DNA from 4 places in the Pseudoalteromonas sp. APC 3694 genome. Region 2 is predicted to be linked to each of the others. Evidence: predicted binding sites of a transcription regulator. Region 2 holds the regulator's gene; each other region holds the start of a gene.

Region 1 (7,910 bases), on a different contig from region 2:
CGCAGTTAAGTCAGCTTAAAGAGTTTACCGTGGCCGGTTATTACTTTAGCTCAGAAGCAACCACTAAAGAACTTGAACCGGTATTTTTGCGCGAAGAGCAAAGCTAAATTTAGCGCTATTTGCAGCTAAACACATACCCAAAAAGCTATGCATTGCATAGCTTTTTTTATACTGGCGCTATTTTTGCAAACCTTAGGTTATTAATAGAAACTAAGGTATAAAATAAATGCTCTCAATTCCCTCAATTACAGAAGCCGAAAAACTTATAGAAGAGAAGCTCGGCGGTTGGTTTGATGTTGTTATAAGTCATATCCCTAACTTTATAGTCGCGGTGATTATTGCGATTATATTTTCATTTATTGCCCGCCTTGCAGGCAAAGGAATGAAAAAAGTATTGCGTCGCTCGCTCGATTCTACTCAAATTGCTGACTTAATGGCCTCCATTTTTAAAGTTATTGTTCTGAGTGTTGGGGTCTTTATTGCCCTTGATTTTATGGGCTTAAAAAGTACCGTTACGTCACTGCTTGCGGGTGCAGGTATTGTTGGTCTCGCCATTGGTTTTGCTTTTCAAGATATGACCGAAAACCTAATTGCGGGTATTGCTATGGGTATTCGTAAACCGTTCAAAGCGGGTGATGTTATCGAGACCGATAACGTATTTGGTTCAGTGCATTCAATAAACTTGCGCAACACACTAATAGAGAGCTTTTACGGGCAGTTGATACTGGTTCCTAATAAAATACTATTTAGAAATGTACTGCGTAATTACAGCACTTTAGGGGTCAGAAGAATAGAGGTAGCTGTAGGTATTTCTTACGCTGATGATATAGAAAAAGCCAGTGAAGTTATTGTCGAAAAAATTAATCAATTTGACTTTGTGATCCGCAAAAATGAGACCGCGGTGTACGCAGAAGGCTTTGGTGATAGCAGTATAAACTTACTGGTATGGTTTTGGATTAAATACCCTGGTGAGCCCGATTTTATGACGGTGCGTCACAAAGGGGTTGTGGCAGTAAAGCAAGCACTCGATGCTGCTGATATAAGTATTCCGTTTCCTATTCGTACGTTGGATTTTGGTATTAAGGGCGGTGAAAAACTCGATGCCATGATAAGCGATAAAATAAATCAGCAGTCAGCAAATAAAGAGGGTGACAATAATACTGATGCAAGCCAAGGTGAGTAAATAATTTAAAACCCCGAAGGTAAAAGCATTGGGAAATAGTTACTGACTATCAGCGCGTTTTTACAAATTAAAACGCGCTTTTTATAATAAATAATATAAGGGTCTGTTGACCTTTGCGGATTAAAATTAGTTCAAACTAAGAGCTATTTAATCGCGACGCGAGGTTTGTTGCCTAGTGGGCTCGATAACTGCTCCTGTGTTATTCTACTGGCTTACATCCATGTAATAATAAGTAAAAACCGAGCAAAGCTTCCGCGTCCAGCTCACGCTCCTTACCACCATCCATGTAGACAACAAAGAGTAAATGTCCCTGGGCAAAACCCTTGGCTAAATACCAAACAGACTACTGCAAATTCAACCTTGAAAGAACAACAGACCCAATTGATAATCTGAAGTAATTAAAGCCTTGCGCTAACTGCCTTAAAAACGCCTCAATTAGAAAACTATATCGATAAGGTTTCTCATCTCAAAATAGATTATTTAATCAACCGAACTAGAGCCCAAGCTTGATGTAAGCTCTTTATAATAAGTGTCTATAAACAAAGGTTTCAAAAGTATAAGCAGCTGCAATGAGCGTCGCGATTGGTGCGTAAACTAAAAGGCTTTTAATTAAGTATTTAAACTGGCTTGGGAATATGCTCTGCAGTGAATTATATTGTGCAAACCATAAAAAAGCGCCGCTTGTGTTGGAGAAACAAGCAGCGCTGAGGGATAAGTTAGGTGTATTAGTTAAGAAAAAGTTGTATTAAATGACACTAATTTTGTTATGAATGATTTTAACCCCATCCATATTTTCTAAAAACTTTTGTGCGAGAGCGCGTTCAAAACCGTTATTGGCTTCACCTTTAAGTTCAACGTTACCGTCATTAACGTGTACGTTTAGTTTTTCTAACTTTAAATTTGGGTTAGTGCGCAACTCATGAGTAATAGATTGTTGTAAATTAGGTTGTGTAGCCACACTGCTAACTACAGCTAAATGCGTTGCTGCACTGACTTTAAAAGCAGAGACTAATAAAAATAAACAACAAAACGAAATAAAACCGATAGTAAATTTAATGCGACTCATAACTATATCCTTAGTGTGTTACTAAAAAACAACGCCATTACTCGGCGTTTTAATACTCGTATATTCGATAGGGTTACAAGTTTCATTCCAAGATTAACTATTTGAAATAAATTACTATTTTATTAATTGGTTATTCAGCTAAGTATTTTTTACATATTACTATGAATAGCTTACTCACTGTTTTTAAGTCACAAAAAAGCCGACAAACGTCGGCTCAATTAAATGTGTTAAAGCTAAAGCTATTTTTTCTTTTTAGCTTTGGCTTTTTTCTTCGCTTTCATTTTTACTGGATCTTTACGTTTTTTAACCGGTGGCTTGGCTTCTTTATGCTTTGGCTCTAATCCTTTAAATACACGGCGTTTTAGCTTTTGCTCTATGTAACGTTCTACTTTGTAAAGTATGCCAATGTCGTGCGCTTCAATGAGTGAAATCGCAATACCTTTTTTACCCGCACGACCCGTACGGCCAATACGGTGTACGTATACATCTGCAGTACGTGGCATATCAAAATTAATTACGTGGCTTATATCAGCTACATCAATACCGCGGGCCGCCACATCGGTAGCGACTAAAATACGGGTTTTGCCACTGTGGAAGTTTTCCATGGCTTTCATGCGTTTGTCTTGTGGCATTTCACCACGTAACCACGCAGCTTTTACGCCGTTATTAGTAAGCTCACCAATTAGGGTTTCAAGGCGCTCACGAGTTTTTACAAACACAATCGCTTTACTTACATCAGGGCCATTTAAGGTGTTAACTAATAGCTCTAGTTTATGGCGGTAGTCGTCGGCTAAATGAACCCATTGATGAATTTTAGCTTTTTCTTTGCGTGATGATTCGGCTTCAAGTAGCGCGGGGTCGTTTAAAATACGCTCAGCAAATAATTCTACGCTATCGCCCTCAAGGGTTGCTGAGAATAAAAAGCACTGACGGCGGTTCTTAGCTTCATCACAAATGCGCAGCATTTCTTTACGAAAGCCCATGTCGAGCATGCGGTCGGCTTCATCAAGAATGAGCATTTCTACGTTTTCTGCGTGGAAGTTCTCGGTTTCCAAATACTCCATTAAACGCCCAGGTGTGGCGATTAAAATGTCATTATTATTTTCAAAAATTTCTTTGTGTGTACCGTAGTTTATACCGCCGGTAACCACCCCAATTTTTAACTGGGTTTGTTTTGCAAGTAACTCACATTGTTCATGAATTTGATAAGCAAGCTCGCGCGTTGGGGTCATAATTAATACCCGTGCAAAGCCCGGATCACGACGTGGGAAATCCATTAAATATTGAATTGCCGGAATTAAAAATGCCGCCGTTTTACCCGTACCTGTTGGTGCCGACGCTAAAATATCGCGTCCTTGCAACGCCTCAGGAATGGCTTGTTGTTGAATGCTAGTGGGGGTTTCATAGCCCATTTTATTAATAGCATTGAGTAGCTTATCATCAAGATCAAATTCAGAAAATTGCATAGAGTGTCAAAAATAGGGGACAATTGCCGTTAATTATACGCACTTAAACCTGCTTGGTGAATGAAAAGGTGAAAAAATGTCTGGTTTTGCATTTAAACAATTTAAGGTTGAGCACGACCAGTGCGCCATGAAGGTCTCTACCGATGGTATTTTACTGGGCGCATGGGCTGATTTAAGCCACGCAAATACGTTACTTGATATAGGAACAGGTACAGGGTTACTGGCTCTAATGTGTAAGCAACGAGCGCCACATTTAAAGGTGAGTGCGGTTGAAGTTGATGAAACCGCCTACCAGCAGGCTTTACAAAATTGCCAGCAAAGTCCTTGGCGAGATATTAGTATTTACCATCAGCCTATTCAGCAGTTTGAGGCTGTGGGTTTATTTGATTGTGTTATAGCTAATCCGCCTTATTTTAATCACAGTTTAAAAGGTGATAATGCAGCGCGAAATACCGCTCGCCATACCGATGGTTTAAGTTTTGCAGAACTGCTTGGTGCGTTTAGGCATCTAAGTCATCAAGATTCGCGTTTTAATCTTATTTTACCCACCACTGAGGCGCAGTTATTTATAACATTAGCACAGCAGCAAGGGCTGTATTTAAATCGCCTTTGCCAAGTACAAGCTATGCCAAATAAGCCCTTTAGCCGCAGTTTGATGACTTTTAGTTATGAGCAGAGTGAGATAAGTACAACTAAGTTATGTATTAGAGCCAATGATAATAGCTATACCACAGAGTATCAGGCGCTATGCCGCGCATTTTATTTAAAAATGTAGCGCGTTCTGGGTGTTTAAACAGTTTTGCATCTGGTTGTTTATTGTTACTATGGCTTAATTAATCGCTAATATAGTAACGCAATGAATTTATTGAATAAAAAAAGAGCTAACTCGCTGTTGATGGGATTTTTGGTCGGCAGTATTTTTGCCTCATTTAAGTTATTAGCTAACCCCACACCGGTTGGGCTTTGGAAAACTATTAACGAAGAGACTAACGAGGCTAAGTCGTACGTGCGCATTACTGAGCAAGATGGCGTGCTGACTGGAAAAATTGAAAAAATACTCAATAAAGCCAAGCAAGATGCACTTTGCACCGAGTGTGATGGTGATAAAAAGAATCAGCCTATGTTGGGGATGACCATTATTGAAGATGTGACCTATGCGGGTGACGGTAGTTGGGAAGACGGTGAAATACTCGACCCAAATAATGGTAAAACCTACAGCGTGCGTTTAACACCGCAGCAAAATGGCGAAAAACTAGAAGTGCGCGGTTATGTGGGCTTTTTTTACCGTAACCAATACTGGTTAAAAGTAGAATAGTTAAGAATTAAAAAGCGCTGCATGGCAGCGCTCTTTGCAATAGTGAGTTATAGGGTTTCAGCGTACTCTGTCATCACTTGTTCTACCCAAGTGGCGATACGCTCGTCGCTTAGCTCGTACTGACTGTCTTCGTCTAATGCTAAACCTACAAACTGTTTACCGTCTTCGGTAAGTGCTTTTGATGCTTCAAATTCGTAATTACTGTCGTTCGGCCAAAAGCCTAATTGAGTAATGGCTTGGGCATTTATTTCGTCGTGAAGCATGCCTAATGCGTCTTGAAACCACTGACCATACCCTTGCTGGTCGCCCATACCAAACAAAGCAATGGTTTTACCATTTAAGTCGACATCTTTTATGTCGTCCCACTTTGATTCCCAATCTTCTTGAATTTCGCCAAAGTCCCACGTAGAAATACCAAAAATGATAAAGTCATATTGCTCAGCGTTTTTAAGCGGCTCGTCTTTAATATTGTGTAAACTGACGATATCGGCGCCAATAATGTCGCGTATTTTTTCTGCCGCCATTTCGGTATAGCAGGTAGTAGAACCAAAAAATAAACCAATCTGCATCGTATTTATCACTGTGTAATTGCCTGTTATGATAGGCTCAAGTTTACCGTAAGGTATTTTTAATTGATACCTTCTCCCGTGGTATTACCAACATGAGATCACAACGTGACAACGCTATCTGACGATTTACCTGAACAAAATACTGAGCTAAGCAGCAATAGCGACTTTTTAGAAACCTTTTTAGATAGCCTCTATTTAGAGCAAGGCGTAAGTGAAAACACACTGAGCGCTTATCGCAGTGACTTAGATAAGTTTTGCCAGTTTTTAAAAGGTGAAAGCTTAATGACGGTAACCAGTTTAGATGTTGAAAGTTACCTAGCACACCGCGTTGATTTAGGGCTAAAACCACGCAGCACTGCGCGAAGTATTAGTGCATTAAAACGTTTTTATCAGTACTTTGTACGCGAAAAAATAATTAGCGACTCACCTATGGTCAATATTGCTCAGCCAAAGGCAGGGCAGTCGTTACCAAAAACGCTATCTGAGGCCGAAGTAGAAGCGCTATTAAGTGCGCCCAACATTGAAGAGCCAATGGGGCTGCGCGATAAAGCCATGCTGGAGTTACTGTATGCAACAGGCCTGCGGGTAACCGAGCTGGTGGGGCTTAGAATGGAGCAAATAAATTTGCGCCAAGCTGTGGTGTTTGTAAAAGGTAAGGGAAACAAAGAGCGGCTAGTGCCATTAGGTGAAGAGGCCATGTACTGGCTTGAGCAGTTTTTAAAGCTCGGGCGCGCACAAATGATAAAACACGCCACCGATTTTGTATTTCCCTCAAAGCGAGGGGTGGGTATGACACGACAAACTTTTTGGCATCGGATTAAACACTATGCTATTTTGGCATCCGTTGAGTCGCCGTTATCACCCCATACCTTGCGACATGCATTTGCAACGCATTTATTAAATCATGGGGCTGACTTGCGTGTGGTGCAGATGATGCTTGGCCACAGCGACCTATCAACTACCCAAATTTATACGCATGTAGCGAATGAGCGATTAAAATCGGTGCATGCTGAGCATCACCCTCGTGCTTAAGCGAATTTTTTTGTCACTAAGCCGGTCATATAGACACGATAAGATAAGTATTTTTAGGATAGAGAACCCGTTATGAAAAAATTAATGTTAGCAGGTGCCATGTTGTGCACTAGTTTGAGCGCTTTTGCTAATAGCGTTGCAGTCACTCCGGATGCTACAGATCCTATCGTGACAAAATTTGCCGCGCTAGGGGTGACCGTTAAACAAATTAATCCAAGCCCAGTTGCAGGCTTAAAAGAATTGATCACCAATAAAGGTGTGTTGTATGCAAGTCCTGACGGTCAATTTTTAATGCAAGGTACGCTAATCGATCTAAACAACCGTAGTAACTTAACCGAGCAAGCACTTAATGGTGTGCGCCAATCAGGGTTAAAAGAATACGAAGACTCAATGATTGTGTATAAAGCGCCAGAAGAAAAACACAGCATTACTGTATTTACCGATATTAGCTGTGGTTACTGTCGTAAATTACACCGTGAACTAGATGACTTACTTGAATCGGGCATTACGGTTAAATACCTAGCGTTTCCACGCGGTGGCCTACAAGGGTCAGGTTATGCTGATTTAATGAATGTATGGTGTGCGAAAGATCAGCAAGAAGCATTAACTGAAGCTAAATCGGGTGCAGATACCCAAATTGTTAAAGGCTGTAGCGCACCTGTTGCTGAGCATTATCAGTTAGGCCAGAGTTTTGGTATTAGCGGTACACCGGCTATTATTTTAGAAGATGGCACGATGATCCCAGGTTATCAGCCTGCTGCGGCATTAAGCGCAGCGCTTGAGGCTAACAAAGCGGGCTAAGCAATACCGCGAGTATGTGTTTAAAAAGGCCTTAATGGCCTTTTTTTGTCTTATTATCATGAACATCATAAGTTAAAAACTAGCATGAAAAAAATGATCATTGCGCGAGAACCCGTTGACGACTCTCATCTGCCGAGCCATCTTCACCCTGTTATTAAGCAAATTTATGCCACGCGAAATGTGTCCCATGCCGATGAGCTAAACAATAGCGCAGCTACACTCCACGACTTCAAACTTTTTAAAGATATAGACAAAGCCAGCCAACTGTTAATTGAAGCCCTACACGCACAAAGCAAAATACTTATTGTGGGCGACTTTGACGCCGATGGCGCAACCAGCACCGCCACCTTAATGCAAGGGCTGGCCATGTTTGGCTTTACCCACTTAGATTACTTAGTACCAGACCGCTTTAGTTTAGGGTACGGTTTAAGCCCAGCATTGGCTGAGCAAATAGTGACGATGCAGCCCGATTTAGTGA
Region 2 (7,910 bases):
ACCAAGCCTGTCAATTAATGTATGACTGCTCAGGTCGTATTATTGTTATTGGCATGGGTAAATCAGGCCATATTGGTAACAAAATAGCCGCCACTCTTGCCAGTACCGGCAGCCCCGCATTTTTTGTTCACCCGGGTGAAGCAAGCCATGGTGATTTAGGAATGATCACAGCAAATGACGTGGTTATCCTCATTTCAAACTCTGGTGAAACCAGCGAAGTACTTAATATTATTCCAGTATTAAAGCGCATTGGTGCCAAAATGATTGCCATGACAGGCAACCAAGGCTCAACCATGGCAACATTGGCAAATGTGCATGTGTGTATTAAAGTTGAACAAGAAGCCTGCTCATTAGGCTTAGCACCTACTGCAAGTACCACTGCCACACTCGCTATGGGTGATGCCATGGCGGTGGCATTATTAGAAGCACGCGGCTTTACTGCTGATGATTTTGCACTATCGCACCCTGGTGGTAGCTTAGGCAAGCGATTACTCTTAACTCTTAAAGATGTTATGCACAGCGGTATTCACACGCCTATTATTAATGAAACGCAAACCATTAAAGACGCCTTAATTGAAATGTCAGCCAAAGGGCTTGGCATGACCGCTATTATAAATAGTAATCAGCAATTATCGGGGTTGTTTACCGATGGTGATTTACGCCGTATTTTAGAGCAACGTATTGACATTCATAGCACTGAAATTAATGTTGTGATGACCAAGTCGTGTACTACAGCTACCCAAGAGATGCTCGCGGCTGAAGCGTTAAATATTATGGAACAAAAACGTATTAATGGTTTAATTGTAATTAATGAGCATAATCAACCGATTGGCGCACTAAATATGCAAGACTTACTTAAAGCCGGAGTGCTATAAATGCAATTTGAAGATCTCTATCAACCGCTAAGTGATGATGCAAAGGCGCGCGCAAAAAAAGTAAAGCTATTAATTTGTGATATTGATGGTGTATTTTCTGATGGCCGTATTTACCTTGGAAACCAAGGTGAAGAACTCAAAGCATTTAACACCAAAGACGGATTTGGTATTAAAGCCCTGATTAACAGCGGTTTTGAAGTCGCCGTAATCACTGGGCGCCATTCTCATATAGTGCAGCAACGTATGAGCAGTTTAACCGTACAACATATATATCAAGGCCAAGAAGACAAGCTTATAGCCTATCAAGAATTAAAACAAAAATTAGCGCTTAGCGATGAGCAAATTGCTTATATAGGTGATGATGGCCCAGACATGCCAGTAATGGAGCAAGTCGGTTTTGCGGTTGCCGTAAACGATGCTCATCCACTTATTAAACGTTTATCACATTATGTAACCCAACTGCCCGGCGGTTTTGGGGCGGTAAGAGAGCTGACAGACTTACTTATGCTCGAAAATAACAAGCCACTAACTAGCCAAGGAACGAGTTCATGAATGTAGCGCGCATTATACTGAGCGTTTTATTCATAAGCTGTATGGTTTGGCTCTGGTATCCTTATTTTACTAAGGTTGATATTACTGCAAGCGAAGAAACACAAGTTATTGCTAAGCCTGATTATACCGCTATTGAGCTAAAACAAACGGCTTATAATGAACAAGGTAAAGTGAGCCATAAGGTAACTGCGGTAAAAATGGAGTTGTATCAACAACTCGGTTTTACCTTTTTTGAAAAGCCTATATTCACTTTATACAACGAGCAGCAAACATGGCGTATTAACGCCGATGAAGCCACCCTCTACGACGACCGTCAACTGGTGTTAGAGGGTAATGTAACCGCTCAAAACTTAGTAGATAACGCCATGATCGATACGATCACCGCCCAGACCATCAATGTTGATATAAAACTATTAACCATGCAATCACAGCAGCCTGTCGTTATTACAGGACCTAATTTAAAAATCACAGGTAAAGGCCTTGAGGCCGATTTAAAAACCGAGGTGATTAAACTTATTAACCATACGCGAACCCTATATTATGACCAATAACCTATTTAAAATTTTAATTGTTCCCTCACTATTAATTGCTTTTAACAGTAATGGCGCTGAACCTGCTGAAGCCCCCGCTGCTAATCAAATTTCAATTAGTGCAGATAAGCAAGAAGGTCAATTAAAAGAAAACGTAGGCATTTTTGAGAAAAATGTTGAAATTATTCATGGTAATCGCCGTATCACAGCTGACCGTTTAGAAGTGCATAAACGCGATGACCTAGGCGATAACAAACAGTTATTAATTGCCACAGGCAGCCCTGCATATTTTGAAGAAACACAAGCCGATGGCACCATAATGAGCGCCAGTGCGAATGAAGTGCGTTACGATGTGTCGCTGCGTTTTTTAACCTTAATCGGCGATGCAAGCATTGCTCAAGCAGGTCAAAAAATAACAGCTAAAAGTATCACTTACGATATCGGGCAGCAGTTAATTAGCGCAGAAAAAGACGAAAACTCAACAGACCGTGTACACACTATTTTAGTGCCTGTTGAAAATAAAAAAGAAGATGATAAAGGCCAACCATGAGCACATTAAAAGCAGAGCTATTAGCTAAAAGCTACAAAGGTCGTGAAGTTGTAAAAAACGTTGGCCTAGAGGTTGAAGCTGGCAGTATTGTGGGGTTACTTGGCCCTAATGGTGCAGGTAAAACCACCACTTTTTATATGATTGTAGGCCTTGTCCCTAGTGATAAAGGCAAAATATCAATTGATGATAAAGATATTACTTTATTACCGATGCACAGCCGAGCGCGTTTAGGGATTGGTTATCTACCGCAAGAGTCGTCTATTTTTAGAAAGCTGACTGTTTATCAAAACTTAATGGCTATCTTAGAAACACGTAAAGAATTAAATAAACAACAACGCGAAGATACCTTAAATAATTTACTTGATGAATTTAGCATTCAGCATATCCGCGACAGCCAAGGTATGGCCTTATCAGGTGGTGAACGTCGCCGCGTTGAAATTGCTCGCGCGTTAGCAGCAAACCCTAAATTTATCCTTTTAGACGAACCCTTTGCGGGGGTTGATCCTATCTCAGTATTAGATATTAAAAAGATTATAGAGCATCTTAAAAACCGTGGCATTGGCGTACTTATTACAGACCATAACGTGCGCGAAACACTTGATGTTTGTGAAAAAGCCTACATAGTTTCTCATGGGGAGTTAATTGCATCAGGCACTCCTGAATACGTATTAAACGATAAAACAGTACGCGATGTTTATTTGGGCGAGCAGTTCAAGCTCTAATATGTGTGTTATTACACTAAGCATCTGCTAAGATTAATTATACTTAGGTCTGTTGACCTTTCAAGGTTGAATTTTCAGCAGTTTGTTTGGTATTTAGGCAAGGCAGAGTCTATGTGGTGTGATATTCCCCATAAATAGGCGATAACGCAGCATCAATGCCAAACAGGCGCTGCCCTTCGGGTTCTGCCTAGGGACGATTTACTCTTTGTTGCCTACATGGATGTAGGTAAGGAGCGTGAGCAGGACGCGGAAGCTTTGCTCGGTTTTGACTTAGCCCACTAGGTTACAAACCTCGCGCCGCAATTAAACCGCCCCTAGTTTGAACAAATTTTAATCCGTAAAGGTCAACAGACCGTAATTTAAAAGGATTGTTAGAGATACATGAGGCAATCATTACAGCTGCGCATGGGCCAGCAACTTACAATGACTCCACAGTTGCAACAAGCAATTCGCTTATTGCAACTCAGTACATTGGATCTCCAGCAAGAAATTCAAGAAGCGCTCGATAGCAACCCCTTGCTTGAAGTTGAAGAACATGATTACAGCGAAGACACTGCAGGTAAAAACGAACAAAAAGCCGATAACGATGACTTAACGCTAAGTGCCTCAGCTGACGATAAACCTAGCGAGTATGAGCAAGATAGCGGCGAAGCAATGACCAAAGACACCATTAGCGATGATATGGCTATGGATGTTACTTGGGATGAATATATGAGCGCTGCGCCTGCCTCTTCATCGGGTCCAATGCCAGAAGATGAATCTATTTATCAAGGCTCTTCGACTGAAACGCTGCATGAGTATTTAATGTGGCAACTTCAACTGACGCCGTTTAGTCCTACCGATGAAGCGATAGCTATTGCAATTGTAGAAGCTGTGGACGACTCAGGGATTCTAACCCTTAGCTGTGAAGAAATATTAGAAAGCTTTAACCAAGAAAACGACGGCGAAGATGAAGTTGAACTTGACGAAATAGAAGCGGTACTAAAGCGTATTCAACTATTTGATCCAGTGGGAATAGCCGCGCGTAGTTTACAAGAGTGCTTGTGTATTCAGCTAAATCAATTTGATAAAGACACACCTTTTTTAAACGAAACAAAAATGATCTTAACCGATCATATTGATTTACTTGCTGCACGTGACTATCGCACGTTGATGAAAAAAACAAAGCTTAAAGAAGATGAGCTAAAAGAAATCATGACGTTGATTCATACGCTCAGCCCAAAACCGGCAGACACTATTGTTAGAGAAGAGTCTGAATACGTTATTCCTGATGTGTCGGTTAAAAAAGTTAAAGGTCGTTGGGTAGTTGAATTAAATCCAGATAGCATGCCTAAGATCAGAGTAAATAGCCAATATGCAGCTATGTCGCGTACGGTTAAATCAAGTGGTGATAGCCAGTTTATTCGCTCGCACTTACAAGAGGCTAAATGGTTTATAAAAAGCTTAGAAAGTAGAAATGACACGCTACTTAAAGTAACCAACTGTATTGTGCAGCAGCAACAGGCCTTTTTTGAACACGGCCCTGAGGCTATGAAGCCTATGGTGCTTAACGATGTGGCTGAAATGGTGGAAATGCATGAGTCGACTATATCGCGTGTTACTACGCAAAAATACATGCATACACCACGTGGCATTTTTGAGCTTAAATATTTCTTTTCAAGCCATGTAAGTACTGAAAATGGTGGCGAATGTTCATCAACAGCAATACGTGCATTAATTAAAAAATTAATCGCTGCAGAAAACTCAGCTAAACCATTGAGTGATAGTAAAATTGCAGATATATTGGCAGAGCAAGGAATTAAAGTAGCGAGGAGAACCATTGCAAAATATCGCGAATCTCTAGCTATTCCCCCGTCTAATCAACGTAAAAGTTTGATTTAAGGCGTACAACAAAGAGGAAAATGTTTATGCAACTGAATTTAACTGGTCGCCATGTAGATATTACCGACTCGCTTAGAGACTACGTAAATAGCAAATTTTCGAAGTTACAGAGGCACACTGATCACATAACGAATGTGCACGTTATTCTCGATGTAGAAAAACTAAACCAAAAAGCTGAAGCAACCGTTCATGTTAGTGGCGCTGAGATTTTTGCTTCTACTGAGCATCAAGATATGTATGCCGCTATAGACTCGCTCATTGACAAGCTAGATCGTCAAGTAATTAAACACAAAGAGAAACTTGCTCGACACTAACACTATGAAACTAAGCTCACTTATCTGTCAGGACTGCAGTAAAGCTGCGGTCCTTTTTAATAGTAAAAAAAGAATTTTAGAATTTATCAGTGAATTGGCTCACAATAAACTGCCCTATTTAACACAACAAGATATTCTTAATGCATTAACTGCAAGAGAAAAGCTTGGAAGCACAGGCATTGGTCGAGGCATTGCTATTCCACATGGTCGCATGAGCGGTGCTCAAGAGCCCCTAGCTTTGATTTTAGTGAGCGAAACAGCTATTAATTTTGATGCGATTGATAACCGGCCGGTTGACATTTTTGTCGCGTTAATTGTTCCCGATGGCGATAATCAGCAGCATTTGAAGACGCTAGCCACGATTGCTGATAAGCTCAATGATAAAGAATTTTGTAAACAGTTACGCGCCGCCAAATCGGATAGCGAACTGTATCAGGTTATCGTCAGTCAATCGTAGTAATAAAGAAAGGTGATAAATGGAATTAATAATTATAAGCGGTCGTTCAGGCTCAGGTAAATCTGTGGCGTTACGCGTTGTGGAAGACTTAGGTTATTATTGTGTAGACAATATTCCTCTTAATTTATTACCATCATTAGTGCGCAGCGTTTCCGACAGTTATAATAAAATTGCTGTGAGTGTTGATGTGCGTAATCTACCTAAAGAGCAACAGCAATTTAATGAAATACTCGAATATTTACCTGGTTTTACTAAACCAACGGTATTTTATTTAGACAGTGACGATCAAACATTAATAAAACGTTTTTCAGAAACGCGACGTCTCCACCCTTTATCTATTGATTCTTTGCCGCTTGATTTAGCCATAAAAAAAGAAAAACAACTACTTGATGTATTGATTAACCGTGCTGATTATATGATTGATACCACGGATTTAAGTGTGCATCTGCTTGCTGAATCTATTCGTGAAAAAATACTCGGAAAAAAAGATAAACAACTGATCATTACCTTTGAGTCATTTGGTTTTAAACACGGCATCCCTAAAGAAGCAGATTACGTATTCGATGCCCGTTTTTTACCAAACCCGCATTGGGAGCCTGAACTTAAGCCACTTACGGGGCTGGACCAACCAGTAAAAGACTACCTAGCAAGTCACAGTATAGTGCAAAAATTTACATGGCAAATTCAAACATTTGTGCAAACATGGCTGCCGCATTTAGAACGAAATAACCGCAGCTACTTAACCATTGCAATTGGCTGTACCGGTGGGCAACACCGCTCTGTTTATTTAGCGCAAACCATTGCTGAAAGCTTTGCAATGAGTCATCCTAATGTAAAAATTCGCCACCGAGAACAAGAATAAAATCAAAGCTTGCGAGAACATGTCATGCGCTTAGAAAATACATTTTTAATAAAAAACAAATTAGGATTACACGCTAGAGCGGCGACAGTATTAGCTCAGCTTTCTGTGCAATTTGATGCCACAATCACTTTATTTCAAGATGACAAACAAGCCGCTGGCGATAGCGTGCTGGCACTTATGTTACTCGAAAGCAGCCAAGGCAAAGAAGTTAAGGTGGTATGCGAAGGCCCCGACGCTGAGCCTGCACTTAGCGCAATAGGTGAGCTCATCGACCAACGATTTAATGAGCAAGAATAAAAAAGTTCATTATTAACTCATCATCCTAAGCTTAGGTTAATAGTGGTTGAGTTAGTTTGCTCACATAAAGTAAGATAAACTAAAATTGAATAGCATTTATACCCTTCCAGCATGTAATACAATTTAATTAAGGACGCCAATGCCTGAAGCTTTAGAACAAGATATTCCACTACAACAGCTAAAACAGGTGACTAAGTCACTAAATAGTGGTCAATTTGTTCAAGTTAGACGCATGCTGGCAAAAACGGCGCCTTGTGATACCGCACTTCTTTTAGAATCATCCCCGCATAAAATTCGCCGTATGCTCTGGCAGCTTGTTGATCCTGATGTACAAGGTGATGTGCTTGAAGAGCTTTCTGAAGATGTACGTTTGGGCATTATTGCGCAAATGGCACCCGAGCACATTGCTGCTGCAACCGAAGACATGGGCCATGATGACTTAGGGGAAGTACTACGTAGCCTACCTGACACTGTTTATAAAGACGTTGTTAGCGCTATGGATATTCAAGATAGAGAACGTGCAACGCAGGCTTTATCGTATCAAGAGCGCTCTGCTGGCGCATTGATGAATATAGATACCGTTACTATTCGCCCCGATGTGACTCTAGATGTGGTACTGCGTTATATTCGCTTACGCGGCGAATTACCTGAGGGTACAGATGACTTATATGTGGTTGATGAAAATAACTGCTTTTTAGGCGCCCTATCGCTGAGCACTTTATTAACTAATCCCCCTGAAAAAATTGTTCATGAGTTAATGGATGAAGACTGTGAGTCTATTCCTATTTCAATGGATGAGAGCGAAGTTGCACAATTGTTTGAGCGTCATAACTGGATATCGGCACCGGTTGTTGATGACAACGCACACTT
Region 3 (7,910 bases), on a different contig from region 2:
AAAGACGCTTTTTCTGCATTCCATACTTCATCTAGTTCACGGTATTGCCCTTCAAGCTCAGTGATCAGCTCGAGCATTTCTGTACGGCGCTTTTGACTTGCTTCATCTTTCTCTTTGGCCAATGCGTTATCTTCAATTTTTAATTGGATAATGCGACGCTCTAATTTATCTAAAGCTTCTGGCTTTGAATCAATTTGCAAGCGAATAGAAGAGCCCGCTTCGTCAATTAAATCGATTGCTTTATCGGGTAATTGGCGATCACTAATATAACGATGCGATAACTGCGCTGCGGCAACGATTGCAGGGTCGGTGATCTCCACTGAATGGTGTAACTCGTAACGCTCTTTCAAGCCACGCAGAATAGCAATGGTGTCTTCTACTGAAGGTTCTTCTATTAATACCTTTTGGAACCGGCGCTCAAGCGCAGCATCTTTTTCAATGTATTTACGGTATTCATCTAAAGTGGTTGCGCCTACGCAATGAAGTTCACCGCGTGCTAAAGCAGGTTTTAACATGTTACCCGCATCCATAGCGCCATCACTTTTACCAGCACCAACAATGGTATGAATTTCATCAATAAATAAAATAACTTGGCCTTCTTCTTTAGCCAACTCATTAAGTACTGATTTTAAACGCTCTTCAAATTCACCTCGGTATTTTGCACCAGCAACTAATGCGCCTAAATCAAGTGATAATACGCGCTTGTTTTTTAAGCCCTCAGGCACTTCACCATTAATAATACGCTGTGCAAGCCCTTCAGCTATGGCTGTTTTACCCACCCCTGGCTCACCAATTAACACAGGGTTATTTTTGGAACGGCGTTGTAATACTTGTATAGTGCGGCGAATTTCATCATCACGACCGATTACAGGGTCAAGCTTACCTTGCTCTGCACGCTCAGTTAAATCGATGGTGTACTTTTCAAGTGCTTGACGTGTTTCTTCCGCATTAGGATCGTCAACTTTTTGACCACCACGAATCGCTTCAATTGCCGTTTCAACCTTACTCGCAGTAATGTTAAGTGCTTTAAAAACACTGCCAAGCGGGCCTTTATCTTCACACGCAACTAATACAAACAACTCACTTGAAATGTATTTATCTTTACGTTTTTGGGCGTACTTATCACATAAGTTTATCAGTGAAACCATGTTATTTGACAACTGTACATCGCCACCAACACCTTCCACTTTAAATAACTTTTCTATCTCTTGTGATAACTTAGTGTTGAGTTCATCAACGCTGATGCTCATTTGTGCAAATAGTGCACGCACACTTGAGCCGCTTTGTTTTAACAAAGCGTACATTAGATGCACAGGTTCAATAAATTGATGATCGCGACCTAGGGCTAATGATTGCGCATCTGAAAGCGCAGACTGAAATTTACTTGTAAATCTATCTAAACGCATGGGGGTTTACCTATAAAAAAAAGAATTACTTAATAGATGGGTATATTAGCGGGTTTGATCAAGGTATTAAGGGAAAAATAATCACCTAATGATTATTTACTTGCGCCAGATCAAACTTGCCATACGACCGGTTTGGCCATCGCGCCGATAAGAAAAAAACAAGTTCGCTTGAGAAACCGTGCAATGCTCACCCCCGCTAATGTTTATAACGCCCTGTTGATTAAGTAAAATAGTTGCTATTAGATAAATATCAGCTAAATACTTTTCATTATTTTGAGCTTTGAACGCGCTGTGCATTAGGGGGTTATTTGCTGTAAATAACTCGACTACCTCTTGACCGACATGAAATTGATTAGCCCCTATTGCAGGACCTAACCAAGCATGTATATTCGCCGAGGCATTTTTAAAACATGCCAGCGCATTGTTTATCACCCCTTGCTCTAACCCTCGCCAACCGGCATGAATTGCGGCTACTTCTTGCCCGTCACTCGATGAGAGTAAAATAGGTAAACAATCAGCGGTCATTATGGCTAAAGGTTGATTGCGTAATTGCGTATATAACGCATCGCCTGTGAGTATTTGATTGGGGTCAAATCGCTCGTCCACTGTAACTACATCAGCGCTATGAACCTGATTTAACCAAATTGCCGGTTTAGGCAAATGAGCATTTACACGTGCTCTGTTATTTAATACATCTTGGCTGTTATCACCTACATGCAACCCTAAATTCAAACTACCGAATGGAGGCTGAGATACGCCCCCTTCACGTGTAGTACTCAATGTATCTACACCATGAAGAGATTGCCATGTAGCTGATAAGCCAAACATTGTTAACTCGCTATATCAGGGTTTGCTTTTGTGTCTTCGCGCAATGCTTGAGTCATTTGGACCATATCATCAGGGATAGGCGCTTGCCAGGTCATCATTTCACCGGTGATTGGATGCGCAATACTTAATTTAACGGCATGAAGCGCTTGGCGTTTAAAGCTACGCAGTAACTCAAATAACTCAGGCGTTGCCCCTTTTGGTGGACGAGGACGACCGCCATAAGATTGATCGCCAATTAATGGATGGTTTAAGTACGCCATATGCACACGAATTTGGTGTGTACGCCCTGTTTCAAGACGTAAACGCAAACGTGTATGGGCGCGGAATTTTTCGGCAACACGGTAATGCGTAATAGCTGGTTTACCCATTTCATGAACTGCCATATGCGTACGTTGTGTAGCATGACGACCAATTGGTTTTTCAACCATACCACCGGCTGTCATAGTGCCATTACATAACGCTTCATATTCACGTGTGAAGTTTTCGCGCTTTTGCAGTGCTTTAACTAAATGTGTTTGTGCCTGAATCGTTTTAGCGACAACCATTAAACCTGTTGTATCTTTGTCTAAACGATGCACAATACCCGCTCGTGGCACATTAATAATTTCTGGGTAGTAGTGTAATAAAGCATTTAACACCGTACCGTCAGGGTTACCTGCGCCAGGATGAACCACTAATCCCATTGGTTTGTTGATCACTAAAATATCATCGTCTTCATAAACGATGTTTAATTTGATATCTTGTGCTTCGTATTCACGAGGTGCTTCTATTGTTGTTTCAACAGCTACAACTTCACCACCGAGTAGTTTTTCACGCGGGGTGTTGAAAATTTCACCATCAACGGTGATTTTATCATCTAAAATCCACGTTTTTATCCGTGATCGTGAATAATCAGGGAACAATTGTGCTAATACTTGGTCTAGACGTTTACCACCTAAGTCTGTTGGGACCTCGGCTTGGAGAGATATTTGCTCTGACATTAGTAACTTTACCCAATTTACCAGTGCAAGCTTTGCTTGACTGGGTTAGAATCGCTTTTAATAAAAGCATAACATAATACGCATAGTTTACTCGGTTTTACCCACTTGGCCTAGCCGAAGACATCGAAGGTAACAAATAAAATGATAAATAAAATAGGGAAACGTGCATTCGCCATTGTTTTTTCAGTTTCAATGCTTAGTTTAGGGGCCTGCTCGTCTGCACCTGACCAAGAAGATATTCAACGCGTACCCAACAGATCGGCACAAGCACTATACGAAGATGCAAAACAAACGCTTGATTCTGGTTTATACGCTCGTGCAATTGAGTTATTAACGGCAATTGACTCTCGCTATCCGTTTGGTCCGTTTTCAAAACAAGTCCAAATGGATTTAGTGTATGCACATTACCAATCAGGTAATACAGAGCAAGCACTTGCTACAATCGACCGTTTTATTCGCTTAAACCCAAACCACAAAGATTTAGATTACATGTACTACATGCGTGGCTTGGTTAATATTAAGGCGGATAAAAATGCTTTCCAAGAATACTTTGGTGTAGACAGAGCCGACAGAGATGCTAAACGCACCCGTGTTGCTTATACCGACTTATCAACTTTGGTTAAACGTTTTCCAGAAAGTGATTATGCGCCAGAAGCAAAACGTCGTTTAGTTTGGTTATTAAACCGCATGGCACGTTATGAGCTAAAAGTGGCAACTTACTATTACGAACGTGAAGCCTATTTAGCAGCCGCAAATCGTGGTAAATATGTGGTAGAGCACTACTCACAAAGTAGTTATCTTGATGCGGCACTCGCCATGATGAAAAAAAGTTACGAGAAGCTTGGCTTGACTGAACTAAGTCAGCATGCAGAGCAAACGCGTAAATTTAATAGCAGAAATAAATAACACGAAAAAGGCGCTAGTTATAAAATTAGCGCCTTTTTTTACGAGGTTTACTCGACTATATAGCCTCTTCATCCTCTTCTGCAGTACGAATTCGAACCACACGTTCTACGTCAGTGACAAATATTTTACCATCACCAATTTTGCCTGTTTGTGCTGTTTTAACAATAACATCAATAGCACGTTCTACGTCTTCATCACCGAGCACAATATCTAGTTTTACTTTAGGTAAAAAGTCAACCATGTACTCAGCACCACGGTATAGCTCTGTGTGGCCTTTTTGACGCCCAAACCCTTTTACTTCACTTACTGTCATACCCGTAATGCCTACATCAGATAATGCTTCACGCACATCATCGAGCTTAAACGGTTTAATGATTGCTTCTATTTTTTTCATAGTAATTACTTTTGAAAGCTTCAGTTGCCTCGATTTTAGACAATCATGAGGTTCATAGCAAACAAAGCGATTGAATTACGGTGATAAAACAATCTGTCATGCTATGATTATGCTAATAAAAATAGCTATACTAAAACAATAAGTAACCTACGGGATCAATATGAAAAAAATACAATACGGATTCACTTTACTAGAGCTGATGGTGACTGTGGCTATTGTAGGCATTATTGCCACAATTGCACTTTGGAATAGCAGCGATATGCTAGAAGAAAATAGAGCTGAGAACTTTTTGTTGGAGTTAAAAAGAAATATTAGCTATGCACGCTCTCAAGCAGCAAGTACAGATGAAATAGTCATTGTGTGTCCTGTTCCCAGTGCAAAAAATCTTGGCACTTCCAATCTCACATGTAAAAGTGGGTGGGGTTCAACTAATACTGTGATCTTATTTATAGATGCTAATAATAATGGTAGCTATGATACTGAGAATGATAGCCTACTACGCGTAATGTCGGATGTGTCTTCTAATGACAAAATAAAATTCACGGGTGATAGCTATCTTCGTTTTGATACTAGCGGACGAATTACAACAAATCTTATCGACCCAGAAGTTGATGAGTTGACCGGTTTTATTTATTGTCCTAATAGTGATAACAAAAGCAATAAAGCACTTAGCGTATCTGTCTCTGGTACAGCTTTTTATCTTGGTGATACTGACGAAACGTGCGACTAAAAAACATACAAACTTATCTTGTCATATTTGTATCATTTACTAGACTGAGTTAATCATTTATTAACTCAGGTCTTCAAGGATGAGATTATCAATATCAAAAAACAAGGGAGTGACACTTCTCGAATTAATGGTATCAATTGCTGTTGTCAGTGTAATCAGTCAATTATCGATGTGGTTTTATCCAGACTTCTTGGCTAAAAACCGATTAGATAACCATGTGAATCTGCTACACCGAAATATAAATTACGGCCGCCTTTACGCAATTGAAAATGCTACTTACGTCACGCTTTGCGCACTAAAAAACAACCAATGCACAAAAGACGAATGGGATGGTCAAATGTCACTGTTTATCGACAAAGATAAATCAACGACTCTAGATGATGATGAACTACTCTTAAGCACTTTCGAGGATGTTCATGATGCTGATACTTTAGAGTATCCGCGCAACGCCATTACATTTCGTCCAGATGGTTCTTTAAATGGTTTTCAAAATGGGACTTTTATATATTGCCCCAATAGCAATAAAGCCAATCTCGAAGGATTGGCTTTATCTGTAAGTCAAACGGGTAGAATTCGCATCAAATCAACTGATAAATGCCAAGAAGAATAACCTTAATTACCTTCCCCAGCAGTAGTCAATATCTTCCCCGTCGTTTGTTTTAGCGCCTTTAGCACCTTTAAGACCTGTATCAGTTATGAAAAGCTCAGTGCAATCACCATCTCCTTTTACTGGCCCTGCCACAGGTTTTGCAATGATTGTAAAAGCATTCTTATTCGTCACTTTAATCGTTAATTCAAAATGTTTATTCTCGGTTTTGTCTTGCAACCCTAAATCAGTAAATGTCTCTGTATATTCCCTATTATCCACAAAATACTGCTCCTCCTTGTTTGCAGCATCTAACAATGCTGCAACTGCCTCTGCACGTGAGGCACGTTTTACATATTCTGTATAATTAGGCAGTGCTATTGAGGCTAAAATCCCTACAATAGCTACAGCTATCATTAGCTCAATCAAGGTAAAACCACGTTGTTTTTTTATCATTTCGGCCGCCTTAATCTTATTCGTTCTGTATATTTTCATCATTTTCTTCGCGTTTATATATATACGTTTGCTGTGTTTTAAAACCAAACCCTAATGTTTCATCTTTTACAAGTTGTATTTTATCGTCTACAACTTTTAATCCTGGCCCTGTAATTTCAAGTGGTTCCAGCGGGTTTTTAGCATTATCACCTTTTATGCCCGGTCCAATTAAATAGAATTGGCTTTTAGGTACTTTTGAAGAATCATCATCGCACTTTCCATTACCATCGCTATCGGCGCAAGTAGAACCAAAATAAAGCTGTGGTGTATCAGGTACTTCAGTACTAGTTGCAAACTTTAAATCATCATAAACTTTAGTACCGTAATGTAAATGAAAAGCATAAAGTGAGCCGCCGCCGCCACTGAGCGAGCATTGGTTTTTAGTCGATGACTCTGAAGCAGGTGTGAAAGATGTAAAATATGCAACGCCACCAATTACTGTTGCAGCCGCTAATGATTTTTCCCCTGCAGCTAATCTATATCGCCACCCTTTAAACTCTGCCCCAAGCTTTGCTTCTAATTCAATAAAGCCAGTTACGTTATTTAACGCCTTACCAAATGGATCATCATTCATTACCATTAAATTATCTGGTTTTATTACGTCTGGTTTTTTATCTGAAAATAATTGTGTAACTGTATTTTCATCTCTTATCATAAACAACTGATCTGCTGTTTCAGCATCATTAGGGTTTGTTCTTTTCCCACTGCCGATAACAATTGCATCAAATGGGGTGTCTAGTCTAGTGGTAACACCTCCCTTTATTGTCACTTTACTAAATAGCGTTCGTGCAACCATTGGTTTGTAAAAAAAACGCCTATCAACACTCCCGCCTAGCTCAGCCAATTTATGGTGATTAAAAGCTCCTTTCTTATCGCCCGGCATATCTATACGCCAGATATCACCTCCTGTATCTGCAGCATATATTCTGTCGATATAACCATCATAATCAGAATCTAGTAGAGTTATATCTGCAGCAATACTATGTTTTCCTTTAAAATTATTATTATCTAGTAATGACCAAAGCTTAGTACCTGTATTTGCGTCAACAATATAAATATTATTACCTACAGAGTCAGCCTCTGAGCTAGTATCTTTATTTGTGTCATAACCACCACCAAAAACCAGTACTGGTTTATCACCAAAAGCTTTTATAAATGCCACTTGCGGCTTTGACCAAGTTTGACCCAGTTTTGTGAAGTCTCCTTCACCGCCTTGAATTGTCCATTTTAACTTAGGGTTATCTGGGTCAGTAATATTAAAGCCGTAATAGTTTCTTCCACCACGTCGCATGCCAGCAAAAGCCCATACATTATCTCCTTTTGTCGCATCTACAATACCATCGTTAACGTTATCACTATTGAGACTTTCATTTTTGGAATACACGCTAATAGGCCCATCCATGCCATATTGCTTACCAGATTCTGCTTTTCTTAATGATTTAATTATTTTAAAAAGTACAGACGGTATAAACGCCCAACTTTCTTTAACTTCATTATTTACATCGTCATCTTTAAACATATGTAAAAAGCCAGCATTAGTACCAATCAGTATACGTATATCATTATTACCATAATCTATTGCTAC
Region 4 (7,910 bases), on a different contig from region 2:
TACAGTAATGCCTATTTTAGCCATGCTAACTTTGTTTTTTCAGCTTAATTATTTAGGCCCTGATTTTTTACCTCAAGCTATTGCCAGTAGTCTATTTTTTATCTCCTTGCCGTTACAAGGACTCTTATGGCTAGGTAAACGTGCGCAAACAGAATTAGAACCCGCTATGCTGCAATGGTACAACGAGTTGTTTGCAAAAATGGTCGCCAACGGTTACGACGCACAAATGGGGAAAAACAAGCCCCGCTATTTGGAGCTTGCTGAATTGTTAAAAGACATGTTTGATAAAATGGATAAAACCTTTACTAAAGAGCAGTTTTAACAAACTGGCTAATATAAAATGACAAGGTAACCTTATGATGCTGTTTTTGTTCAAGTGCCTGCCAATGCTCGGGTCTGAACTTCCATGCAAAGGGTGTCATCATTATTAAATTTCTTACGTCGCTAAATGTGAGTGACACTTGCTCTGTAATGAGCTGTTGCGATGATTGGTTAAAGCCTGTTGGCGTAGCAACTTCAGTATGTTCATTTACCGTATTATAGATATATTTTTTCAACTCTTTGAGGTGCATAGGCCCAGGGCTTGCCACCACTAAACAGCCATCCTCTTTCACAAGGCGAGAAAGTTCATCGTCGAACAAAGGGGCAAACACGCTAATTAACACATCAGCAAGGTGATCATTAAAGGGCGCGTGGCTTATTGATGCCACGCTAAATTGACATTGTTTGTATCGTTTTGCTGCGTATTTTACCGCCGACTTAGATATATCAACACCATACACAGTAGCTTGCGTGTTATTTGCTATAGCATGGGTGTAAAACCCCTCGCCACACCCTAAATCAATCACTATATTTGCATTGAGCGGTTTGACTAAATTAGCTAAGGCCGTCTGTAAAAATGCATAATGGCCTTGCCCTAAAAAAGAACGCCTTGCTTGTACCATTTCTAAAGAGTCACCGGGCTGTTTAGAGTTTTTATTTTGCACGGGGAGTAAGTTTACATAGCCTTCTTTGGCAAAATCAAAGCTGTGGTTATTATCACAGCGTAATGTTTTTTCATTAAGTGCCAATGGAAGTTTGCAAATAGGGCAATGGTAATGAAGACTCATGAGCCTAAATAGTCCTTATCAAAAAAAGTTTTTACCCAGTGCGGGCGATAGGTGATCATAACAGTTATTGCCATACCGTTTAGCATTGCTTCAGGAAACGCTAAAATAGGACTGAGATAAATGTAGTTTTCTGTTAGCTGATGCCAATTATATTCGCCAATTGCGTAATAAAAAACACCCCCGAGTATAATGTTAACGCAAGCAACAACACCAGCCGTTAAAAAGCTACAAACAAATATATAGATAAAAAAGTGTCGCGCTAAGTAGTGGTAACAAAGCATAAATACAAAGTAGCTTAATAATACTGGAATAAACGCACTTATTAGTAATTTTACCGCAATCAGCTCGAATGCTATTTGTCCAAAAGCAGTTAGCAGGGCTGTTGCTAATACACAACTTAAAATAGCCAGACGCCAGCCTAAAATCAGCGTAACAGCAGTAATGCCCAGTATATGAAGATCAAGACCAGGTAAAATACCGGCTTTTATACGCCATAGTAAAGCGAGCACCAGCGCGCAGGCAAACACACCGGTTTGCCTTGCTGGCGTATTAAATAAATTGGCGTATGTTGATTTATTAACACTTAAAAAGCCAATAACAATAACACCAATCCACAGTAATGCCTGTAATTGCACGCTTAGCATAATCGTTAATTAAACTCAGACCAAATAGGGGCATGATCTGAAGGCTTGTCGATAGCACGTAATTCGTAATCTATACCGGTGTCGATACAGCGAGCTGCTAAGTCATGCGTTGCCAAAACCACATCAATCCTTAGTCCACGATTATCAACAAAACCCTTAGAGCGGTAGTCAAACCACGAGTATTGATCGTTAGCTTCTGAGTTTTGCTCCCTAAAGGTGTCTTTAAAGCCCCAGTTTAATAACGTTGCTAGCCATTCACGCTCAACGGGTTGAAATGAACATTTTCCGGTTTTTAACCAGCGTTTTGCGTTTACCTCACCAATACCAATATCTAAATCGGTTGGAGAGATATTAATATCGCCCATTACAATTACATCTTGATCAGGCGTGTAATGACTATTTAGGTGAGTCATTAAGTCTTGATAAAATTGACGTTTATAAGGGAATTTAGTTTCGTGATTGATGTTATCGCCTTGCGGGAAGTAGCCATTCATGACATGCAGGTCACGGCCATTTTCTTGCTCTACGGTAACGCTGATCATTCGCTTTTGCGACTCATCTGTGTCGGTGGAAAAGCCTTTTAATACCGACTTAGGCTCTTTTTTGCATAACATTGCCACACCGTAATGCGCTTTTTGTCCATGAAAATAAACGTGATAACCCATTTTTTGTACATCGTCTAGCGGAAATGCTTCATCGTGCACTTTGATCTCTTGAAGACCAATAATATCTGGCTGGTGTTTATCAATAATAGCTTGTAACTGATGTAGGCGAGCACGCAGACCATTGATATTAAAAGAAATCACTTTCATAAAGTTTACCTTCAAATTTATTTTCATTGTTGGCTAAATTGTATCAGTATTTGGAGCGACATAACATGACTGAAACGAGAAAATAGCTGCACAAATGTTGATCAATTTTTGCTTAATGTTTAAACGTTGTAAATGCAATATTAAACAATAAAATATTCAATTTATATGTTTAAACTTGTCTATATAGTGCGCAAAAATCGTATGTTTAACTCGTTCAAATAGGACCTCCTAATGAAAACTCAATTACTTTTAGCCGCCTCTCTTTTTGTTTCTGTAACTGCTACTGCGCAAAGCAATACGTATTACAGCCAAGACAACAAATTAGAGTCTAACTTATGTGTAGTAAGCGCCAATGAGGGGTTTTCAGCTGCTCGTAAAATGGCAGCAAAGCACGGTGTATATTTATCACGTTATTCAAAAAGTATCCTATGTAACGGTCAAGACATCCGTGACATTGCAAAAAAAGAAGAAGCAACGTAATCAGTTGTGTCTAAAGTAGAAGTATTTGCAAAAGATTCACACCAAGAAACACAGTTATGTATGACTGCATTAAAGCAAGGCCTACAACCAGTACGTAAGCAAATTGGTAACTTAAATTCATTAAAGTGTAATGGCCAAAGCGTTACTGATTTTGTTAAGCGTTACCAAAACGCTGCAATCTAAATTACCGTTTTAGATATAAATAGCTCGGTTCTTACCGAGCTATTTTTTGCAAAAATTACCAGAGTAGCTTGCAAAAATTGCATTATTGAATATCGCAATAGAAGTTGTTTTTGGTTAATTGTTTGATTTTAAAGGTTTATTTTTTTTGGCATCGTATTTGTATTACTAGATTTGAAATTTATTAATACAAGGATACGTCTGATGAAAAAATTAACGATAGTTTCTACTGTTTTAGCCGCATTGAGTTTAGCAGCTTGTTCTTCTAATCAAGGTTTAGAAAAAATCGACAGTGATTTTGCAAGCTTAGATAACGATAGCGATGGCTTTATTTCTAAAATAGAAGCCGACGATGATAGTATTTGGCAGCACTTTTCGAATATAGATACTAATATGGATAATCAAATAAGCCGTAATGAATATGACGCTTATATGCAGCTAAATGCTGGGAAAGTTGCTACAGATAGTGAAGTGAGTGAGTCTGCATTTAAGGCTGATATTGCGAAGTTTGATAAAATAGAAAATGACTTTAAAAGCTTAGATAATGATAGCAACGGTTTTATTTCAGTTTCTGAAGCTGACGATGATGATATTTCAAATCATTTTGGTTACATGGACAGCAATAAAGATAAACGAGTAAGTAAAAAAGAGTTTAATAGCTATATCCAAAAACATGGTGATTCTGTTGCAGAGGACGATGCACTTGAGCAATTTAAAAATAGCTAAATTACATTATTAAATACACTTGATACCAAGCCAGTGTTTTTCACTGGCTTTTTTATACCTATAAAATGTTATTTTATTAATATGTTTTCCTAGTTTGCCGTTGTTCTGTCATAATAGATGGCTGTGTGTTTTTATTAACTTTAGAGTGATTATGGTTGGTCGGCGAATTAGTGATGAACAATTAATTGAAATCATTGAAGCGGCGATTTTTGTGGCAGGCAAGCCCGTATCAAAACGTCATCTTAAGAACACGGTTTTAAACGACTTAGCAATTTCTATGGCGCGCATTAATGATGCTGTAGAGGCCATTCAAGTTCACTATCAGACGCGTGGAATACGTTTAGTTGAGGTAGGCAGTGGCTATCGTTTTCAAGCGTGCAGTAGTTTAAGCCCATGGTTGAGTAATTTATGGCAAGAACGTGCCCCTAAATACTCGAGAGCTTTACTCGAAACCCTGTCGTTAATTGCATACAAGCAACCCATAACCCGTGGTGAAATTGAGCAAGTGCGGGGTGTAGCAACTGGCTCAAATATTATTAAAACTCTGCTTGAAAGAGAGTGGATTAAAGTAGTTGGGCATAAAGAAGTACCCGGTAAACCGGCACTTTATGCAACGACTAAACAATTTTTAGATTATTTTTCGATAACGGGACTTCATGATTTACCCGCATTGCCAGAGCAACAGCAAAGTAAAATTACCCAGTTATTAAGTGATCCTTCTGTGAGAGAACCATCCGAATGAGTATACAAGGTGAAAAGTTACAAAAAGTCCTAGCCCGTGCAGGTGTAGGCTCACGCCGTGAAATGGAAAAATACATTGATGCAAATCGTGTGAGTGTAAATGGTAAAGTAGCTAAGTTAGGCGACAGGGTTGAAGAAACCGATTTAATTCGTGTTGACGGCCATACCGTTAAAATAGAGGAAAAAGCAGACAGAATTTGTCGTGTAATTATGTATAACAAACCAGAGGGTGAGTTAAGTACGCGTAAAGACCCTGAAGGCCGTAGAACCGTTTTTGACCGCTTACCTCGTGTTGATGGCGATCGTTGGATAGCAGTAGGGCGATTAGATGTGAATACGTCAGGGTTGATGCTTTTTACCAATGATGGTGAATTAGCAAATCGCTTAATGCACCCGAGCTACGAAGTTGAACGCGAATATTCAGCTCGTGTATTTGGTGAAGTGACTGACGAAACAATGAAAAACTTACTTCGCGGTGTAGAACTTGAAGATGGCCCCGCAAAGTTCACTGGTATCAAGCCTATGGGCGGTGAAGGCATTAACCGCTGGTATAACGTAACGCTTAACGAAGGTCGTAATCGTGAAGTGCGTCGTTTATGGCAATCACAAGATGTGGAAGTATCGCGCCTAATTCGTATACGTTACGGTAAATTAGAGCTTGATAAGCGTGTACCGCAAGGTGGTTGGATTGAGTACGATTTAGACACAGTTAACTATTTACGTAAAACAGTTAAACTTGGCAAAGAAACACAAACTAAGCTGTCTGTTATTCCTGAAAAGCGTAAAGACAAGCGCGCTAAAATAAACCAAATTCGCAAGGCGGTTAAAAAGCACAATCAACGTGTAAAACCGACTAAACGTAAGTAATTAAAGCATAAAACAACAAAGCCGCTTTTTATAGCGGCTTTTTTACGTTTAAAACTAAATATTATTTTTTAACTTGTGCGTCTAACGATTGACCATTGATATCTTTTGAGTCATCGCTCATTAAATACAGATAAGTTGGCATTAAATCTTCAGGTGTTGCGAGTAGATCTCGATCTTCACCTGGGAATGCACTTGCACGCATTGATGTTCGGGTTGCGCCTGGGTTAATACAGTTAACACGGATTGGCGTTTTTTCAACTTCACACGCCCATGTTTGCATCATACCTTCTACTGCAAATTTAGAAATTGCATAAGGTCCCCAAAACTCTCTTCCTTTACGACCGACACCCGATGAGGTAAATACCACTGAGGCACTTTTTGATTTACGCATGACAGGGAATAGCGCTTTAGTGATCATCGCTTGTGCGGTGACGTTTACTTTCATCACATTTTCGAATGTTGATGAACAAAAATGCTCTAACGGCCCTAAAGTACCTAAAATACCAGCGTTATTTAATAGTCCATCAAGGCGGCCAAATTGACTTTCGATAGTTGCAGCTAAATCTCGATAGTTCTGCTTAGTTGCACCTTTTAAGTCCATAGGCACAATCGCTGGCTGTGGGTAGCCTGCATTGACGATTTCGTCATACACACATTCTAGTTTATTAGTTGTTTTTCCTAATAAAATAACGGTTGCACCATGTTTAGCATAGGTAATAGCTGCGACACGGCCGATACCATCACCTGCGCCTGTGATCAAAATTACTTTGTCTTTAAGTGCGTTTTCAGTTGCTTGATAGGTATGCATAAAAGTACCAATGTTTAAATTTTTTTTGATTTTAACATAGCAAATCGACAAGTAATCGAATTTATTACAAATTTAGGTGGCGAAACTAGAAAGTTTACGTTAAGTTTAACTGGTCTAATGTCTCATTAATATACTAGCTACATTATTTTAACTTAATTACACTGACTATAAACACACTATAAAAATAAGATTTGTGCGGAGAACACTATGAAAAAAATGCTACTCTCGCTCTCAGTTGCAGCTGCATTAGCAGGCTGTGGCGGCGGAGAAACGTTAGAAGATGTTAAAAACGATTCAGTTACAGTTATTCCAAAAGCTACGGTAAAATTTGACCCTGCAAATGGTGTAATTTCGGTTCCTAATGATTTATTGATGAGTGGTACGCTTGATGGCACACTCAATATTCCTGGGGAATTAAATGATGAGAATGTTTCTATCTCTCGAGCTGAATATGCAGATCCGCAACTAGCAATAGGCGCACTTGATGGCTGGTCTACTCAAGTGCCATTCAAAATTGATCTAACCTTTCCACCGGGCATTAGCCTTGATCAAACGTCTGCAGCTTCACCAGGCTCTGTACGTATTTTTGAAGTGATCATGGGTGCAAGCTTAACTGATGCCGAATGTTCGCAAGCACCAGCCGGTGCAGCATGTAAATTAGTAGGCGAATTGACCTTTGGCGTGGATTTTATTACACAAGGCTCTGGAGACGCGGTTGCAATTGTCCCACTTAAGCCTTTTAAAGCCGGTAGTTCATACATTAATGTGCTAACGACTGGACTGAAAGATTCACAAGGTCGCTCAATTGAACCATCATCTACTTATGCAACAGTTAAACAAGAAGCGCCTTTAGTAACGCCATCACAACTTGCGCTGCAAGGGGCTGTTAATAGCTACGAAAACGTAGTGGTAAGCTCTGGCGATATTACTAAAGACGATATTATTTACTCGGCTGCTATGACAATGCAATCAGCAGGACCAGTGCTTGGCACGATTAAAAAGGTTTTAGCAGCAAGCTTAACAGAGCCAACAATTCCAACGCCTACGTTGCAAATTCCAACTCAGCCAATGACTAATGTACAAGTAGCGTTAGCATCACAAAATATAACAGTGCCTGACGTGTTCCAAGCTGCACAGTATCAAAAAGGTAACATTCAATTACCTATGTATTTAGGCACGCCTGAAGGTAAAGAGATCAGTGATTTAAATGATACTTACTGGCAAGCTATGTGTGATAACGCAGTAGCTGTTATGGGTTATAAAGCACAAAAGGGAGAAGATTTTCCTGCTGATCCAGTTAGCACTAACGATGCAATGTGTGCAGCCTTAAGTGATGGCCGATTGCGTGATTTAGGTGAAGGCTTAGACGTTACACGTCATCTAACGAAATATAACTCACTTCCTAAAGTGCAGAGCACGGCAACTGTGCCAGTACAAATTACCAAACCGATTTTACCGGTTGTTAATGCGTACCGTTCAGGCTTAGGTTTAGAGCCTTTTGCTGCTATGCCAGAAAATGGCTGGCCAGTGGTTATTATGCAAC

What was found. Region 2 encodes sigma-54, which starts transcription at its own class of promoters, with help from an activator protein. Its sites were predicted from a motif close to GTTGGCACGNNNNTNGNNT; they were not measured.
Region 1: a site for sigma-54 is predicted at 2,323-2,341, ahead of QMA00_RS06335 (BON domain-containing protein). Genes of this name have one in related genera too.
Region 3: a site for sigma-54 is predicted at 4,613-4,631, ahead of QMA00_RS01550 (P-II family nitrogen regulator). Genes of this name have one in related genera too.
Region 4: a site for sigma-54 is predicted at 3,373-3,391, ahead of QMA00_RS10815 (EF-hand domain-containing protein). Genes of this name have one in related genera too.

Annotation. Positions count from the first base shown of each region.
Region 1 is NZ_JASDDE010000012.1:4,804-12,713, reverse strand. Features, by position in the region: gene yaaA (peroxide stress protein YaaA) at 1-107, shown strand, start outside; gene QMA00_RS06340 (mechanosensitive ion channel family protein) at 227-1,183, shown strand; gene QMA00_RS06335 (BON domain-containing protein) at 1,929-2,249, opposite strand; gene srmB (ATP-dependent RNA helicase SrmB) at 2,489-3,715, opposite strand; gene QMA00_RS06325 (methyltransferase) at 3,792-4,490, shown strand; gene QMA00_RS06320 (DUF2147 domain-containing protein) at 4,572-5,030, shown strand; gene fldB (flavodoxin FldB) at 5,078-5,599, opposite strand; gene xerD (site-specific tyrosine recombinase XerD) at 5,705-6,631, shown strand; gene dsbC (bifunctional protein-disulfide isomerase/oxidoreductase DsbC) at 6,704-7,432, shown strand; gene recJ (single-stranded-DNA-specific exonuclease RecJ) at 7,517-7,910, shown strand, end outside.
Region 2 is NZ_JASDDE010000056.1:12,160-20,069, reverse strand. Features, by position in the region: gene QMA00_RS15560 (KpsF/GutQ family sugar-phosphate isomerase) at 1-875, shown strand, start outside; gene kdsC (3-deoxy-manno-octulosonate-8-phosphatase KdsC) at 876-1,427, shown strand; gene lptC (LPS export ABC transporter periplasmic protein LptC) at 1,424-1,978, shown strand; gene lptA (lipopolysaccharide transport periplasmic protein LptA) at 1,968-2,507, shown strand; gene lptB (LPS export ABC transporter ATP-binding protein) at 2,504-3,229, shown strand; gene QMA00_RS15535 (RNA polymerase factor sigma-54) at 3,611-5,110, shown strand; gene hpf (ribosome hibernation promoting factor) at 5,137-5,424, shown strand; gene ptsN (PTS IIA-like nitrogen regulatory protein PtsN) at 5,429-5,881, shown strand; gene rapZ (RNase adapter RapZ) at 5,901-6,743, shown strand; gene QMA00_RS15515 (HPr family phosphocarrier protein) at 6,768-7,040, shown strand; gene mgtE (magnesium transporter) at 7,180-7,910, shown strand, end outside.
Region 3 is NZ_JASDDE010000002.1:110,675-118,584, reverse strand. Features, by position in the region: gene clpB (ATP-dependent chaperone ClpB) at 1-1,406, opposite strand, end outside; gene pgeF (peptidoglycan editing factor PgeF) at 1,503-2,234, opposite strand; gene rluD (23S rRNA pseudouridine(1911/1915/1917) synthase RluD) at 2,237-3,214, opposite strand; gene QMA00_RS01555 (outer membrane protein assembly factor BamD) at 3,356-4,120, shown strand; gene QMA00_RS01550 (P-II family nitrogen regulator) at 4,176-4,514, opposite strand; gene QMA00_RS01545 (GspH/FimT family pseudopilin) at 4,675-5,244, shown strand; gene QMA00_RS01540 (GspH/FimT family pseudopilin) at 5,324-5,854, shown strand; gene QMA00_RS01535 (type IV pilin protein) at 5,861-6,286, opposite strand; gene QMA00_RS01530 (PilC/PilY family type IV pilus protein) at 6,303-7,910, opposite strand, start outside.
Region 4 is NZ_JASDDE010000027.1:26,754-34,663, reverse strand. Features, by position in the region: gene yfbV (terminus macrodomain insulation protein YfbV) at 1-322, shown strand, start outside; gene rlmA (23S rRNA (guanine(745)-N(1))-methyltransferase) at 306-1,109, opposite strand; gene QMA00_RS10835 (energy-coupling factor ABC transporter permease) at 1,106-1,753, opposite strand; gene xthA (exodeoxyribonuclease III) at 1,759-2,565, opposite strand; partial or broken gene QMA00_RS18950 (exonuclease III) at 2,797-3,228, shown strand; gene QMA00_RS10815 (EF-hand domain-containing protein) at 3,430-3,951, shown strand; gene scpB (SMC-Scp complex subunit ScpB) at 4,103-4,693, shown strand; gene rluB (23S rRNA pseudouridine(2605) synthase RluB) at 4,690-5,559, shown strand; gene QMA00_RS10800 (YciK family oxidoreductase) at 5,621-6,367, opposite strand; gene QMA00_RS10795 (VolA/Pla-1 family phospholipase) at 6,575-7,910, shown strand, end outside.